Regions from separate parts of the Amycolatopsis methanolica 239 genome, predicted to be linked through region 1. Evidence: riboswitches for the same ligand, from Rfam matches in the RefSeq annotation. Region 1 holds a riboswitch; each other region holds the start of a gene.
What was found. Region 1 has a riboswitch for S-adenosylmethionine ahead of AMETH_RS29965 (methionine ABC transporter ATP-binding protein). Riboswitches for the same ligand answer to the same signal wherever they lie in the genome.

Region 1 (5,065 bases):
ACCCAGTTGTTCACCAGGGGGTTTCCACCATGACGACAACCGCTCCGGCGCCGGTGACGGCACCGGCCGACACGAGAAAGTGGTGGGCGCTCGCGGTCGTCGGGCTCGCCCAGCTTCTGGTCATCATCGACACCACCATCGTCAACATCGCGCTGCCCACCGCACAGGCCGACCTCGGCATGTCCGACGTGGCCCGGCAGTGGGCGATCACCGCCTACACGCTGGCCTTCGGCGGCCTGCTGCTGCTCGGCGGGCGGCTGGCCGACCGGCTGGGCCGCAAGAACACGCTCATCGTGGGCGCGCTCGGTTTCGCCGCCGCGTCCGCGCTCGGCGGGATGGCCGCCGGTCCGGGCCTGCTCATCGGCGCCCGCGCGGCCCAGGGGGCCTTCGCCGCGCTGCTGGCGCCGTCCACGCTCTCGCTGCTGACCATCACCTTCACCGAGGCGAAGGAACGGGCGAAGGCGTTCGGGATCTTCAGCGCCATCATGATGTCCGGCGGCGCGGTCGGCCTGGTCGCCGGTGGCGCGCTGGCCGAGTACGCGTCCTGGCGCTGGTGCCTCTACGTGAACCTGCCGATCGCGATCGCCGCCGCGATCGCGGGCTGGTTCGTGCTGCCGACCGTGCGTGGTCACCGCGAGACGCGGCTCGATTGGCTCAGCGGAGTGCTCGGCAGCGCGGGGATCGCCGGGCTCGTCTACGGATTCTCCGAGGCGGCGCCCCGCGGCTGGGGGTCGCCCGTGGTGCTCGGCACGCTGATCGCGGCGGTCGTGCTGCTGGCCGGGTTCGTGTTCCGGCAGGCCCGGGTCCGGAACCCGCTGCTGCCGCTGCACATCCTGGCCGACCGCGCCCGCTCGTCGGGCTTCCTGACCATCGCCGTCGCGGCGTTCGGGATGTTCGGAATGTTCCTGTTCCTCACCTACCAGCTGCAGGCGATCATGGGCTTCGGCGCGCTCGGCGCCGGCCTGGCGTTCCTGCCGTTCCTGCTGGGCAACGTCACGGTCTCGACGCTGCTGACCCGGCGGCTGATCCCGCGCACCGGGCCGCGCCCGCTGCTGGTCATCGGGCTCCTGCTGATGGCCGCCGGGCTCGCCGGGCTGACCCAGCTGTCGGTCGACACGTCCTACTGGAGCCTGGTCCTGCCGGTGGAACTGGTGATGGGCGCAGGCGCCGGACTGGCGATGCCGACGGTCATGAACATCGCGACCGCCAGGGTGGAGCCGAAGGACGCCGGGGTGGCGTCGGCGTTCATCACGACCTCCCAGCAGGTCGGCGCGTCGATCGGCACGGCGTCGCTGAACACGATCGCCGCGAGCGCGACCGCCTCGGTCGCCGGGCTGGCCCTGCCGGCGGCGACCGTGCACGGCTACGCGGTGGCGAACGGCTGGGCCGCGGCGATCGTGGCCGCAGGCGCGATCGCGGTCGGGGCCCTGGTCCGGGGGAAGTGAGACGAGGAGGGCGCCCCGGCCGGGCCCCCCTCCTCTCGTGCCTGGTCAGGCCGCGACGACGCTCTTCGGGCCTTCCTTCGGGTGCACGACGTGCGCGCCGCGGTCGGCGATCCACGCCAGCGCCGCGTCGGCCTGGCTGCCGTTGACGCCGACGCGGAACCGGGCCACCGGGGTGTCCCCGACGCGGGTCAGGCCGCCACCGATGGTGGCGAGCTCGACCTCGAACCGGGCGGAGGCCTCGGGCAGCAGCGCGCCGACGGCCGCGAAGCCGATCAGCACCACGTCGACGGACCGGTCGTAGCCCGACGACTGGCTGCGCGGCGTGTCGATCGGGGGCAGCAGGCTCTGCGCGACCTTGCTGGCCGGGTTCGCCAGCAGCTCCAGGACGGTGCCCTGCTCGACGAGCCGCCCGTCCTCCAGCACCGCGACCCCGTCGCAGACGCGCCGCACCGCGGCGCCGTCCTGGGTGGTCAGCAGCACCGTCACGCCCAGCTCCGCGCGGGCGCGGTCGAGAACGGTCAGCACCGCGCCGGTCTCCTCGGCGCCGACACCGGCGGTCGGGTCGTCGGCGAGCAGCACGGCCGGGCCTGCGGCCAGCGACCGGGCGAGCGCGACGCGGCGGCGCTGGCCCGGCGTGAGTTCGCTCGGGCGCAGCGCGGCGCGCTGGGTCAGGCCGGCCAGATCGAGCAGGCGGCCGACACGGCTGCGGCGCTGCGGGCCTTCCAGGCCGAGCTGCTCCAGCGGGGCCGCGACGTTGCCCGCCACGGTGCGCTCGGCGTGCAGCACCGGCTGCGCGTCCAGCACCGCGACCTGGCGGCGCACCTCGCGCAGCTTCCGCCCGTCGAGGCCGGTGGTGTTCAGGCCGTCCAGGCGGACGACGCCGCGGTCGGGCTTCTCCTGCAGGGCGATGCACCGGGTGAGGGTGGACTTGCCGGAGCCGGCCGGGCCGACGACGCCGAACAGGGCACCGGCGGGCACCTCGACGCTCACGTCCCGCAGGGCGTGGACGGGCTTGGCGGCACCGGGGAAGGACTTGGTCAGGTTTTCGACAGTGATCACGAATGGCTCCAGCACAACGGGCGCGAACGCGCCGACCGCACACCAAGTAGACCGTCTACAGAAGACGGTCAGGCGAAGTCAGGAAAAGGTGGTGAAAGGAAAGCGGTCAGCGACGACACGCGCAGACCGTGCGACGACATTCGTCGACGACGCGGCGCCTCGTGAGCATCGTGCGGTACACAGGAATCCTCCATCGGTCCTGGCGTTAGCACCTGCGCCCGGGTGGGGTGGTTGCTGCGGCTTCGGCGAGCCAGGTCTCTCAGCCGCTCGGGATGGATACCTCAAAGAGTAGAACGGACTTCACATCTTTTTGGCAAGTCCCTGGTCCGGATCAGGGTGCGAGATCACACAAACGGTGGTAAGGACTTGCTCTTGGCGATCTTGGCAAAGTCTCTTACCCCCAGTTGCTCGCCCCGCGCGCGGGGGTCGACGCCGGCCGCGCGGAGGATCGCCTCGGCCTTCTCCCCCGAGCCCGCCCACGACGACAACGCGGCGCGCAGGGTCTTGCGGCGCTGGGCGAAAGCGGCGTCGACGACGGCGAAGACCTCGTCCCGGTCCGCGTCCGACACCGGTTCCGCGGCCCGCTCGAAGCCGACGAGCGCGGAGTCGACGTTCGGCACCGGCCAGAACACCGCGCGCGGCACAGGCGCGACCTTGCGGGCCGGGCCGTACCAGGCGAGCTTCACGCTCGGGACGCCGTAGATGCGGCTGCCGGGGCTCGCGGCCATCCGGTCGGCGACCTCCGTCTGCACCATCACCAGGCCGTGCGCCAGCGACGGCAGCTCGGCGAGCAGGTGCAGGACCACCGGGACGGCGACGTTGTACGGCAGGTTGGCGACGAGGTGCGTGGGCTCCCGCGCCAGGTCCGCGCGCTGGAGCTTGAGGGCGTCCTGGATGTGGACGGTGAACCGGGCGGCGGCCTCGGGGGCGCGCTCGGTGACCGTGGCAGGCAGGCGCTCGCCGAGGACCGGGTCGATTTCGACAGCGGTGACCTGTGCGCCCGAGTCCAGGAGGCCGAGTGTCAGCGAGCCGAGGCCGGGGCCGACTTCCAGGACGTGGTCGCCTTCGCCCACTCCGGACAGGTCGACGATGCGGCGGACCGTGTTCGGGTCGTGCACGAAGTTCTGGCCGAGCTTCTTCGTGGGGCGGACGTCCAGCTCGGCGGCCAAGCCACGGATCTCGGCTGGTCCGAGCAGTGCGGTCACGCCGGGAATGCTACTGGCCCGCGAGTACCGCACTCGTGGAAGGTGACCCGGAAAAGAAGATGACCCCGGCAGCCGGCCGGGGTCATCATGTGTGCTGTTGGGGTCAGCTGGTGGCCTTGGCGCCGCACACGGGCCAGGCGCCGTAGCCGCCGCGGTCGTCGCGCACCTTGGTCGCCACCGCGATCTGCTGCTCACGCGTGGCCTGGTGCGGGTAGGGCGCGTACTGGTCGCCGCCGTAGGCGTCCCACGTGCTCTTGTTGAACTGCAGGCCGCCGTAGTAGCCGTTGCCGGTGTTGATCGACCAGTTGCCGCCGGACTCGCACTTCGCGATCGCGTCCCAGATGGCGCCGTCGCTGACCACCGGCTGCTTGGTGCCGACCCGGACGATCTTCGGCTTCGCCTCGACGATCACCTTCGTCGAGAGCTCCTCGCGGGCGGTCTCCTTGCCGTTGCGCTTGGTGATCCGGTAGGTCACCAGCTTCTTGCCCGCGGTGCCCGGGTCCTGGACGACCTCGTCGCCCGCGTCGAGCGTCGCGTCCTTGATCTCCTGGACCGGAGGATCGATGTCCTCTTCCTGGTTGATCACGGTGACGCCGGTGCGCGAGATGTGCACCTCGGCGCCGTTGGTCAGCTTGAGGGCCAGGCCGCCTTCGATCTCGTCGTCCGGGCCGAGCGACATGCCCTGCTCTGCCAGGAACTCCTCCGCGGTGATCGCGGTGGTGCTGATCTGGCGCGGGGCGGCGTCGCCGTCGTAGACGGTGATGTTCTTGAGGGTCTTGACCTCGACGGTCGCGCCGTCGAGGGGCAGCTCCGCGTCCAGCGGCATCGAGTACGCGGTGCCCGGGCCGAACTGGCCGCTCAGGCCCAGCTGCGTGATGGCTTCCTGCAGGCTCGTCGCGCGAACCCAGGACTCGCGGGCGACCCCGTCGACGACCAGGTTCAGCTTGCGGCCGCGCTCCAGCTTGATGACGCCACCGTCACCGACCGGCGCCTGCGGCGAGGGGGACAGCGCGTCGTGCTCACCGACGGTGAGACCGGCGTCCTCGAGGACCTCGCCGACCGTCTTGCCGAAGCTGTGCACGGTCTGCGTGTGGCCGTCGACGTCGACGGTCACGCTCTTGTTCATGGCCAGCGCGGCCGCGCCGCCACCGGTGAGGCTGATCAGGAGGGCCAGGACCGAGCCGCGGAGGAACCGCCGCTTCCAGGTCTTGACCGCGGAGACGAGGGCCTTCTCCGGCTCCTCCTCGGCCTCCACGGCGGCCGTGCGGTCCTGTGCGGCCGCGTCCGGGATGGCGAGGGCCGGGAGCATCGTGGTCTCGGCGTTGATCAGCCGGATCAGCTCGTCGACGTCGATCT
Region 2 (5,065 bases), 3.5 Mb from region 1:
CCCCGGCACTCCGTGAACCCGCCCGCGATCTTGTTGCCCGGCAAGGGGAAGGCGGGCGTGACGAGCCGGGGTGCCCACCGGGGCGCGGCCGGGCTCCTCGGTTCCTTATCCTGAAGCCTGACAATCCGGGCAGGGGAGGTGCGGGTGGGCGAGCTGCCGGTCGTGCTGGGGCTGGGCTCGGCCGTCCTGCTCGCCGCCGTGCTCGCGGTCCGCTTCTCCACCCGCCTCGGCCTGCCGTCGCTGCTGCTCTACCTCGTGATCGGCGTGCTGCTCGGCGAAGCCGGGTTCGGCATCCAGTTCTCCGACCCGTTCCTCACCCAGGCGCTCGGCCTGGCCGCGCTCGTCATGATCCTCGCCGAGGGCGGGCTGACCACCCGGTGGTCGGCGGTGAAACCCGCGCTGGGCCAGGGAGTGGCACTGTCCACAGTGGCGGTCGGGCTGAGTATCGCGATCACCGGCCCCGCCCTGCACTGGCTGCTCGGCCTGGACTGGCGGATGGCGCTGCTGTGGGGCGCGGTGCTGGCCTCCACCGACTCGGCCGCGGTGTTCTCCGTGCTGCGCGGCGTCGGCGTGCCCCGGCGGATCGTCGGGGCGCTGGAACTGGAGTCCGGCATCAACGACGCCCCCGCCTACATCGCCGTCGTGGTGCTGGCCGAGGGAACCCGCATCGACTGGTCGCTGCCGCTGCTGGTGGTCTACGAACTCGGCGCGGGCCTGCTCCTCGGGCTGCTGCTCGGCCTGGCCGGGGCGTGGGCGCTGCGCCGCGCCGCGCTGCCCGCCACCGGCCTCTATCCACTCGCGACGGTCGCGGTGTGCGTGGTGGCCTACTCGTCCGGGCAGCTGCTGCACGCCTCCGGCCTGCTCGCCACGTACGTCGCGGCGGTCGTGCTGGGCAATTCCCGGCTGCCGCACCGCTCGGACACGCTGTCCTTCGCCGAAGGGCTCGGCTGGCTGGCCCAGATCGGGTTGTTTGTGCTGCTGGGCCTGTTCGCCTCGCCCGAACGGCTGCTCGAGTCGATCGTGCCGGGGCTCATCGCCGCCGCGGTGGTGCTGGTGTTCGCGCGGCCGGTGTCGGTGCTGGTGTCGCAGCTGCCGTTCAAGGTGCCGCTGCGCGAGCAGGTGTTCCTGTCCTGGGCGGGGTTGCGGGGCGCGGTGCCGATCGTGCTGGCGATGATCCCGCTCTCGCACGCGATGCCGGGCGCGCAACGGCTCGTGGACGCGGTGTTCGTGCTGGTGATCGTGCTCACCCTGGTGCAGGGCCTCACGCTCGGCCCGCTGGCGCGGGTGCTGCGGCTGAACGCGGACACCGAGCCGAAGGAGATCGAGGTCGACGCCGCGCCGCTGGACGAGCTGCAGGCCGAGCTGCTCCAGGTCAAGATCCAGCCCGGCTCGCGCCTGCACGGCGTGTACCTGTCGGAGCTGCGGCTGCCCGCCGGGGCGTCGCTGAGCTTGATCGTCCGCGACGGCCGCAGCTTCACCCCGCAGCGCACCGACCGGCTGCAGCGCGGCGACCAGATCCTGATCGTGAGCACCGAGTCCGCCCGGGAGGCCGCCGAGCGGCGCATCCGCGCGGTGGACCGGGCCGGGCCGCTGGCCCGCTGGAAGGGCGAGTCCGGGACCTGAGACCCGCTGGCGCGCGGCGGGGGCGATCGGTTACTGTGTCTCCGTAGGTCATGAGTGCCAGCGCCAAGCCCCGGCTCGCTGGCCGGCAACCCTCCTTCCGCGGTGGGGTGCCCCGGGTGAGGACCTGGCTCGTCGCGAGGTGCGGCGGGCAAGCGCGGACCCCCTTGCGGGTCCCTGGACCCGAGGAGCCTTTCGATGACTCTCGCTCTCGAACGCGTCACCACCCCCGCCGTCACCGCCGCCGCGGCCGTCCCGCTGGTCACCGGCGGGGAGCGGGACTACGCCAACCTCGACCACGCGGCCAGCGCCCCCTGCCTGGAGGCCGTGCGCCGCGCGGTGGACGAGTTCCTGCCGCACTACGCGAGCGTGCACCGCGGGGCGGGGTTCGCCTCCCAGGTGTCCACAAAGGTCTACGAGCGCACCCGGGACGTGCTGCGCCGGTTCGTCGGCGCCCGGCCCTCGGACGCGGTCGTGTTCACCCGCAACACCACCGACGCGCTGAACCTGCTGGCCCGCAGCGTGCCGCGGCACACGTCGGTGGTGCTGTTCGACACCGAGCACCACGCCGCGCTGCTGCCCTGGCGCGGCCCGAACGTGCGCAGGATCCCGCTGCCGAACACACGGCTGGCCGCGGTGTCCGCTGTGGACAGTGCGCTGGCGGAGTGCCCGGAGGGGCCGCGGCTGGTGGTCGTGACCGGCGCGTCGAACGTGACCGGGGAACTGCTGCCGGTGGCGGAGATCGCGGCGGTGGCCCGGCGGCACGGCGCGCGCGTCGCGCTGGACGGCGCCCAGCTCGCCCCGCACCGGCCGATCTCGGTGCGTGAGCTGGACGTCGACTACGTCGTGCTGTCCGGGCACAAGCTGTACGCGCCGTTCGGCGCGGGCGCGCTGATCGGGCGCGGCGACTGGCTGCGCGCGGCGGACCCGTACCTGGCCGGTGGCGGGGCCACGAAGCTGGTGCGCCGCGACGGCGACGGCATCGGGGTGGCGTGGCACAGCGGGGTGGAGCGGCACGAGGCCGGTTCGCCCAACACCGTCGGCGTGTACGCGCTGGGCGTGGCGTGCGAGCAGCTGGCGGCGTCGTGGGACGCGGTGGCCGCGCACGAGCGGGAGCTGCTCGAGCGGCTGACGCGGGGTCTCGCCGCGGTGCCCGGGCTCGCGGAGCTGCGCCTGTTCGACGGCGCGGCGGAGCGGGTCGGCACGGTGAGCTTCGTGCTCGACGGGTTCGAGCCGGGCTGGGTGGCGGCGGTCCTGTCGGCCGAGTACGGCATCGGCGTCCGCGACGGTGCGTTCTGCGCGCACATCGCGGTGCGGCGGCTCGTCGAGCGCAACGGCGGGGAGGGCAAGCAGGCGCTGCGGGTCAGCCTCGGCCTGGGCACCACGACCGAGCACGTCGACCGGCTGGTGACCGCGTTGCGGCAGATCGTCGCGCGGGGCGCGCGGTGGACGTACGGCGTGGTGGACGGCCGGTGGGCGCCGTGCCCGGACCCGCGGCCGCTGCCGGACTTCCTGCGCTGAGCGGCGGCGCGGCCCGGGCGCCTTGTCCCGCGGCTGTTCCCGGGGTCGGATGATGACCCCTTGGCTGGGGTGGGGTGTTGCCCGGAGTTCGAGGCAGTCGCTGGGCGGCGCGGCAGCGCGCTGACCGGGTTTCCCGGCCTGCGCCGGGGCGGTCGCGGCAGGCGTGGACAATGGCGGGGTGAGCAGTGACCCCCAGCCCTCCCCGGAACCGGACACCGTGCCGGACGAGCAGCAGGCCGCCCAGCCCAAGCGGCGCGCCCTGCTGCTGGCCGTGATCGCGATCGTCGTGTTCGCGGCGGACGTCGTGACCAAGTCGGTCGTCGTGGCGACCCTGGAGGGGCACGAGCCGGTCCGGGTCCTCGGCGGGCTCGTCTACCTGCAGCTGATCCGCAACCCGTTCGCGGCCTTCGGCATGGGCGTCACGGGCATGACCTGGGTGTTCGCGATCGTCGCGTGCGGGGTGGTGATCGCGCTCATCTGGTTCGCCAAGCGGCTGCGGTCGGCCGGCTGGGCGATCGGCCTCGGGCTCATCCTCGCCGGCGCGCTCGGCAACCTGGCCGACCGCGTCTTCCGCGCGCCCGGCGTGCTGCGCGGCCACGTCGTCGACTTCGTGTCGTTGTTCGCGCCCAACGGGGACGTGTGGCCGGTCTTCAACGTGGCCGACTCGGCGATCTGCGTCGGCGGCGTGCTGATCGTGCTGCTGTCCCTGCTCGGCCGCGAGTACGACGGCACGGTCAAGAGGGCCAAGCGTTGAGCGCCCGGATGCTGCCCGTCCCGGACGGGCTCGACGGCATGCGCGTCGACGCCGGGCTGGCGAAGCTGCTCGGGCTGTCCCGCACGGTCGTCGCGGAGCTGGCCGAGTCCGGCGACGTCCTGCTCGACGGCCGCCCGGCGGGCAAGTCCGACCGGCTCTCCGCCGGTGTGCTGCTCGAGGTGACCCTGCCCGACCCGGACAACCCGGTCGAGGTGGTCGCCGAACCGGTCGACGGCCTGCGCATCCTCCACGACGACGACGACATCGTGGTCGTGTCCAAGCCGGTGGGCGTCGCCGTGCACCCGAGCCCCGGCTGGACCGGGCCCACGGTCGTCGGCGGGCTCGCCGCGGCCGGGCTGCGCATCTCGACCTCCGGCGCGGCGGAGCGCCAGGGGGTCGTGCACCGCCTCGACGCCGGCACCACCGGCGTGATGGTGGTGGCGAAGAGCGAGCACGCGTACACCGTCCTGAAGCGGGCGTTCAAGGAACGCACCGTCGACAAGGGCTACCACGCCGTCGTGCAGGGCCACCCGGACCCGACGCGCGGCACGATCGACGCCCCGATCGACCGGCACCCGCGGCACGACTACAAGTTCGCCGTGGTCGCGGGCGGCCGGCCGTCGGTGACGCACTACGAGGTGATCGAGGCCTTCCGCGCGGCGTCGCTGGTGGACGTCAAGCTGGAAACCGGGCGCACCCACCAGATCCGCGTGCACTTCTCGGCGCTGCGGCACCCGTGCGCCGGCGACCTCACCTACGGCGCGGACCCGGTGCTGGCCCGCAAGCTCGGCCTGACCCGGCAGTGGCTGCACGCCCGCACCCTCGGGTTCGCCCACCCCGCGGACGGCCGGTGGGTCCAGTTCGAGTCGCCGTACCCGGACGACCTCGCACACGCGCTGGAAGTGCTGCGCGCGGAGAACTAGGCGACCGCGGTCCCTTCGAGTTCGACCATCAGCCCGGGGATCGCCAGCCGCGTCACGCCGAGCATCGTGGTGGGCGGGGCGACGCCGGCCGCGCCCAGCCGCGCCGCCAGCAGGCCGTAGTGCGGGAACAGCTGATCGACGTCGGTGGTGTAGACGTTGAGCCGGACCAGGTTCGCCAGCGACATGCCGGCCTCGGCGAGCACGGCCTCCAGGTTGTCCAGGCTCAGCGCCAGTTGCTTCGCCATGT
Region 3 (5,065 bases), 2.9 Mb from region 1:
ACCGACGGCGACACCGCGGTGATCCCCGACCAGTCCGGCCCGGCAGTTGTGCGCCGGGGAAAGTGAGGTGGAACCTTGATCAGAGACAGAGGACCGGTCAGAGACCCAGAGCATTGTGGACGGCCGCCGCCGACGGCGGGACCGTCGCCTTCGGGCCGACCTCGTTCTCGATCGCGTCCAGGGTCTTCAGGCCGTCACCGGTGATGAGCAGGACGGTCTCGGCGTCTGGGTCGATCTTGCCGGCCTCGATGAGCTTCTTCGCCGTCGCGACGGTGACGCCACCCGCGGTCTCGGTGAAGATGCCCTCGGTGCGGGCGAGTAGACGGATGCCCTCGACGACCTCTTCATCGGTCACGTCCTCGATCGCACCGCCCGTGCGACGAACCGTGTCGAGCACGTAGGGGCCGTCGGCCGGGTTGCCGATCGCGAGCGAGCGGGCGATGGTGTCCGGCTTGACCGGCTGCACGACGTCGTAACCGTTGCGGAACGCCGTGGACACCGGCGAGCAGCCGGCCGCCTGCGCGCCGAACACCTTGTACGGGGTGTCCTCGACCAGGCCCAGCTTGGCGAACTCGCGGAAGCCCTTGTCCACCTTGGTCAGCTGGGAGCCCGAGGCGATCGGCACGACGATCTGCTCGGGGATCCGCCAGCCGAGCTGCTCGGCGACCTCGTAAGCGAGCGTCTTCGAGCCCTCGGAGTAGTAGGGGCGGACGTTGACGTTCACGAACGCCCAGTTCTCGTGCTCGGCGGCCAGCTCGGTGGCCAGGCGGTTGACGTCGTCGTAGTTGCCGTCGACAGCGATCAGGTTGCCGTCGTAGACCGCGGTCGTCAGGACCTTGGCGCGCTCGAGCGAGGAAGGGATCAGCACCACGGACTGCCAGCCGGCGCGGGCCGCGGCCGCGGCGACGGCGTTGGCCAGGTTGCCGGTGGAGGGGCAGGCCAGGGTGTCGAACCCGAACTCGCGAGCCGCGGCCAGTGCGACGGCGACGACGCGGTCCTTGAACGAGTGGGTGGGGTTGCCGGTGTCGTCCTTGACCCACAGGCTCTTCACACCGAGAGCCTTGGCGAGCCGGTCGGCCTTCACCAGCCTGGTACAGCCGGGCTCGGTGTTCGGGATCTCTTCGACGTTCGACGGCACCGGCAGCAGCCGCTTGTAGCGCCAGATGTTGCGCGGGCCCGCCTCGATGTCCTCACGGCGCACGCGACCGAAGTCGTAGGCGACCTCCAGAGGCGAGAAGTCCTCGGCGGAAACGAACTCCGGGGCGAGCGGCTGGCGGTGGCCCTCTTCCTTGGAGACCAGTTCGACGGCCGGGCCGAGGTCGACGGTGCGACGGGTGGTGGTCGAATCGAGGGCTGCAGTCATCGCGAGGTTCCTTTCCTCATCTGCCCCGCTGACGCGGGCCGGAATTGGCACCGTGATCGTCAGCTACCTCGCGGAATCGAGATGACAGGCTGACGCCGGTTGCCGGGGCTTCGTCGGGCCGTTCCCTCTGCCCCTCTGGATGAGCGGTATTCGATTGTGTGGCTGTCGCGCTCGCGCGATGCCTGGTTGACAACATACGGCACCACGCTCGGAGCACGCCATGCCCCTGCGGGTTTCATCACGCTCCGGAGCTGTCGGTGGTCCGTGGGAGGATCTGAACCGTGACCGCGCCGGCAACCACCTCCGCCCCCCTGCAGCTCGTGCTCGGTGAAGAGGAGCTGCTCGTCGAGCGCGCCGTCCGCGCCGCCCTGGACCAGGCACGCCAGGAGGACGCGACGGCCGAACTGACGAAGGTCCGGGTGTCCGATCTCACGCCGCCCGGCCTGGCCGAGCTGGTCAGCCCATCGCTGTTCAGCGAGGGACGGGTGATCGTGCTCGAAGGTGCGCAGGACATCGGCCAGGAGCTGGCCGACGCGGTGCTCGCCTACGCGAAGATGCCTGCCGACGGTGTCGTCTTGGTCGTCGTGCACACCGGCGGTGGCCGCAGCAAGGCGGCCAAGTCGCTGCCGGCGGCGCTGCGGAAGGCCGGCGCCCAGGTCACCGAATGCCCGAAGATCACCCGGCCGGCGGATCGGGAGTCGTTCGTCCGCAACGAGGTCCGACAGGCCGGCGGCAAAATTGACCCGGCCGGGGTGGCCGCGCTGATCGACGCCGTCGGATCCGACCTGCGAGAGCTGGCCGCGGCGGCGTCGCAGCTGGTGGCAGACTCGGGCGGCCGGGTCGATGAGGAAGCCGTGCGCCGCTACCACCGGGGCCGCGCGGACGTGACCGGTTTCGCGGTGGCGGAGAAGGCCGTCGCGGGCGAGCGCGGCGCGGCACTCGAAGCGATGCGGTGGGCGCTCCAGATCGGGGTGGCGCACGTCCTGATCGCCGACGCCCTCGCGGACGCCGTCCGCACCATCGCCCGCGTGTCGGCGGCGGGCCGCGGCAACCCGAACCAGATGGCCGGTGAGCTCGGCATGCCGCCGTGGAAGATCCGGAAGGCGCAGGGGCAGTCCCGCGGGTGGACGCAGGCCGGGCTGGCCGAGGCGATGGCCGTGGTGGCGCGGGTGAACGCCGAGGTCAAGGGCCAGGCCGCGGACCCGGCCTACGCGCTCGAGCGGGCCGTCCTGGAACTCGCCGCCGCCCGCGACAAGCGCTGAGTTCGGCACCGCGGTCAGCTGCGGTCGTTCGCCCGACGGCGGGGGCGCGCCGCTGCTCGGTACGAGCGTTGGTCCGGAGCGCGGGTCGGACTGCGGTTGTCTGGTGTGCGTGGCGGTGGGTGCGGGGCTCGGCGTCGCGCGAGCCGAGAGGTGTGTCCGGCCCGGGGCCCAAGCGGAAGTGTTCGGTGTGTTGGATCAGGCTCCCCGCTGCTCGGGACTGGCGGTGGCGCCAGGGTCGGGCCGCGGTCTTTTGGCGCGCGGGAGCGCGGGCTCACCGTTGCTCGGGATGTGCGTGAGGTCGCCGGCCAGCGGACCCGGGTGACGGGTGGTGAAGCTGCATCCACGGCTGTGCGGACGCCGGAGCCGGGGGCGCAGGAAGTCTCAGGTCCCGGCGCTCACGAATCCGTCACCCCTGGACAGCAGAGGGGCGGGCACCCTGCCGGATGCCCGCCCCGCGGAAGATCAAGCTCAGAGCTGGTTGACGCGCTTGGCCATCGCCGACTTCTTGTTGGCGGCCTGGTTCGCGTGGATGACGCCCTTGCTGGCGGCCTTGTCCAGGGCGCGAGCGGCGGCCTGCTGCAGCTCGACGGCCTTGGCCTTGTCGCCCGACTCGGCGGCCTCGCGGAACTTGCGGATCGCGGTCTTCACCGAGGACTTGACCGACTGGTTGCGCTGGCGCGCCTTCTCGTTGGTCTTGATGCGCTTGATCTGGGACTTGATGTTGGCCATGAAGGCGCTCCTTCGATCTGTCGGTGGGCTCACTGCCGCGCTGTACCGGCCCCGGCGTGCGGGTTTCCTCCCTGGCGGAATGCCGCACGGCAACGACCGACAAGGTTAGCAGGGCGCTACGGTGGCACTCGCACTGGTCTGGGGGAGGGGGCAAGTGAACGGCACGGCGCTCGGGCTCGTCCTCGTCGCCGCCGTCGTGCACGCCGCGTGGAACCTCGCGGCCAAGCGGGTCGACGACGGGGCCCGGTTCGTCTTCCTCTACTACACCGTCTCGGCGGTGGTCTGCGCCCCGGTCGCGGTCGTGGCACTGGTGATCGAGGGGCAGCATCCACAATGGATCTGGCTGCCCGCCGCGCTGCTGACCGCCGTCTTCCACATCGCCTACGGCATCGTCCTGCAGCGCGGCTACCGCGTCGGCGACCTGTCCGTCGTCTACCCGCTGGCGCGCGGGAGCGGGCCACTGCTTTCGGTGCTCGCGGCGGTCGTCCTGCTCGGCGAACGGCCCGGGTGGCTCGGGCTCGCCGGTGCGCTCCTCGTCGTGACCGGGGTGCTCGTGATCGGGCTCGGCTCGCGCTCGGCGGCCGACGCCCGCGCCCGCCGGGCCGGGGTCTTCTACGGGCTGCTCACCGGGGTCGCCATCGCGGCCTACACCCTCTGGGACGACCACGCCGTCAACGCCCTCGCCGTCCCGCCGCTGACCTACTTCGCCGCCGGCTCCGTGCTGCAGAGCCTGCTGCTCGCGCCCGCGGCCGTGCGGGCGGGCGGACGGATCGGCGCGCTGTGGCGGACGCACTGGCGGGAGGCGGTGGCCGTCGGAGTGCTGTCGCCGGTCGCCTACGTGCTCGTGCTCTACGCGATGCGCATGGCGCCGGTCAGCCTGGTCGCGCCCGCGCGCGAGGTGAGCATCGTGCTGGGCGGGATCGCGGCCTGGCTCGTGCTGGACGAGCCGAACCCGGCGCGCCGCCTGGTCGGCTCGGTCGTCGTCCTGGCCGGAATTGCCGCGATTGCGGCTTCCTGACCAGGTGGGGTAGGCAGGAGGTATGGACGTCCTGAGCAGCCGGGTGCTGATCCACCCCCGCGACCCCGAGAAGACGACGGCGTTCTACCGGGACGTGCTCGGCCTGGCCATCTACCGCACGTTCCCCGGCGGGACCGTGTTCTTCACCGGCCAGGGCTACCTGGAGGTCGTCGGCCGCGGCGAGAGGGGCACCAGCCCGGACGTCGAGCTGTGGTTCCAGGTCCGCGACCTCAAGGCCACGCTCGACGAGCTGGCCGAACGCGGGGTCGTGCCGGACCGCGAGGCCCGCCGCGAGCCGTGGGGCCTGGACGAGGCGCGCATCTCCGACCCGGACGGCACGTCGATCGTGCTGGTGGAGATACCGCCGGACCATCCACTGCGGACGGACATCCGCGCGCGGTGAGCCGCGACGCGGGACCGGTGGCGAGCCGGGAGCTGGGGATCCCGTGGGGCCGTCCCTCTCGGGGCGGCTTATTCCGTGGGCCGGTGCAGCTGACGGCGGATCTCGCCGAGCTGCGTCTGTGGCGCACTCGCGAGCGCTGAATCGTGTGCCGGGTGGGCGGCGCCGCTGACGGCGGATCGCGCCGGGGCAGGTGTGTACGTGGGCTGGTGGTGCGCTTGGGAGGGCTGATGGCGTGCGGGCTCAGGCGGGGCGCTGGGCGCGGAACTGGGCGGCCAGCGGCGCGGTGACGC

Region 2: it holds a riboswitch for S-adenosylmethionine, as region 1 does, so the genes downstream of both, AMETH_RS12715 (aminotransferase class V-fold PLP-dependent enzyme) here and AMETH_RS29965 (methionine ABC transporter ATP-binding protein) in region 1, are expected to answer to the same signal.
Region 3: it holds a riboswitch for S-adenosylmethionine, as region 1 does, so the genes downstream of both, thrC (threonine synthase) here and AMETH_RS29965 (methionine ABC transporter ATP-binding protein) in region 1, are expected to answer to the same signal.

Annotation. Positions count from the first base shown of each region.
Region 1 covers NZ_CP009110.1:6,167,733-6,172,797, forward strand. Annotated here, with positions in the region: gene AMETH_RS29960 (DHA2 family efflux MFS transporter permease subunit) at 30-1,445, shown strand; gene AMETH_RS29965 (methionine ABC transporter ATP-binding protein) at 1,491-2,504, opposite strand; SAM riboswitch class I at 2,692-2,783, opposite strand; gene rsmA (16S rRNA (adenine(1518)-N(6)/adenine(1519)-N(6))-dimethyltransferase RsmA) at 2,849-3,709, opposite strand; gene AMETH_RS29975 (resuscitation-promoting factor) at 3,813-5,065, opposite strand, start outside.
Region 2 covers NZ_CP009110.1:2,645,119-2,650,183, forward strand. Annotated here, with positions in the region: gene AMETH_RS12710 (potassium/proton antiporter) at 145-1,623, shown strand; SAM riboswitch class IV at 1,670-1,784, shown strand; gene AMETH_RS12715 (aminotransferase class V-fold PLP-dependent enzyme) at 1,819-3,141, shown strand; gene lspA (signal peptidase II) at 3,320-3,895, shown strand; gene AMETH_RS12725 (RluA family pseudouridine synthase) at 3,892-4,818, shown strand; gene AMETH_RS12730 (RidA family protein) at 4,815-5,065, opposite strand, start outside.
Region 3 covers NZ_CP009110.1:1,842,796-1,847,860, forward strand. Annotated here, with positions in the region: gene AMETH_RS08970 (ComEC/Rec2 family competence protein) at 1-66, shown strand, start outside; gene thrC (threonine synthase) at 98-1,363, opposite strand; SAM riboswitch class I at 1,377-1,509, opposite strand; gene holA (DNA polymerase III subunit delta) at 1,645-2,625, shown strand; gene rpsT (30S ribosomal protein S20) at 3,094-3,354, opposite strand; gene AMETH_RS08990 (DMT family transporter) at 3,509-4,372, shown strand; gene AMETH_RS08995 (VOC family protein) at 4,395-4,775, shown strand; gene AMETH_RS09000 (class I SAM-dependent methyltransferase) at 5,016-5,065, opposite strand, start outside.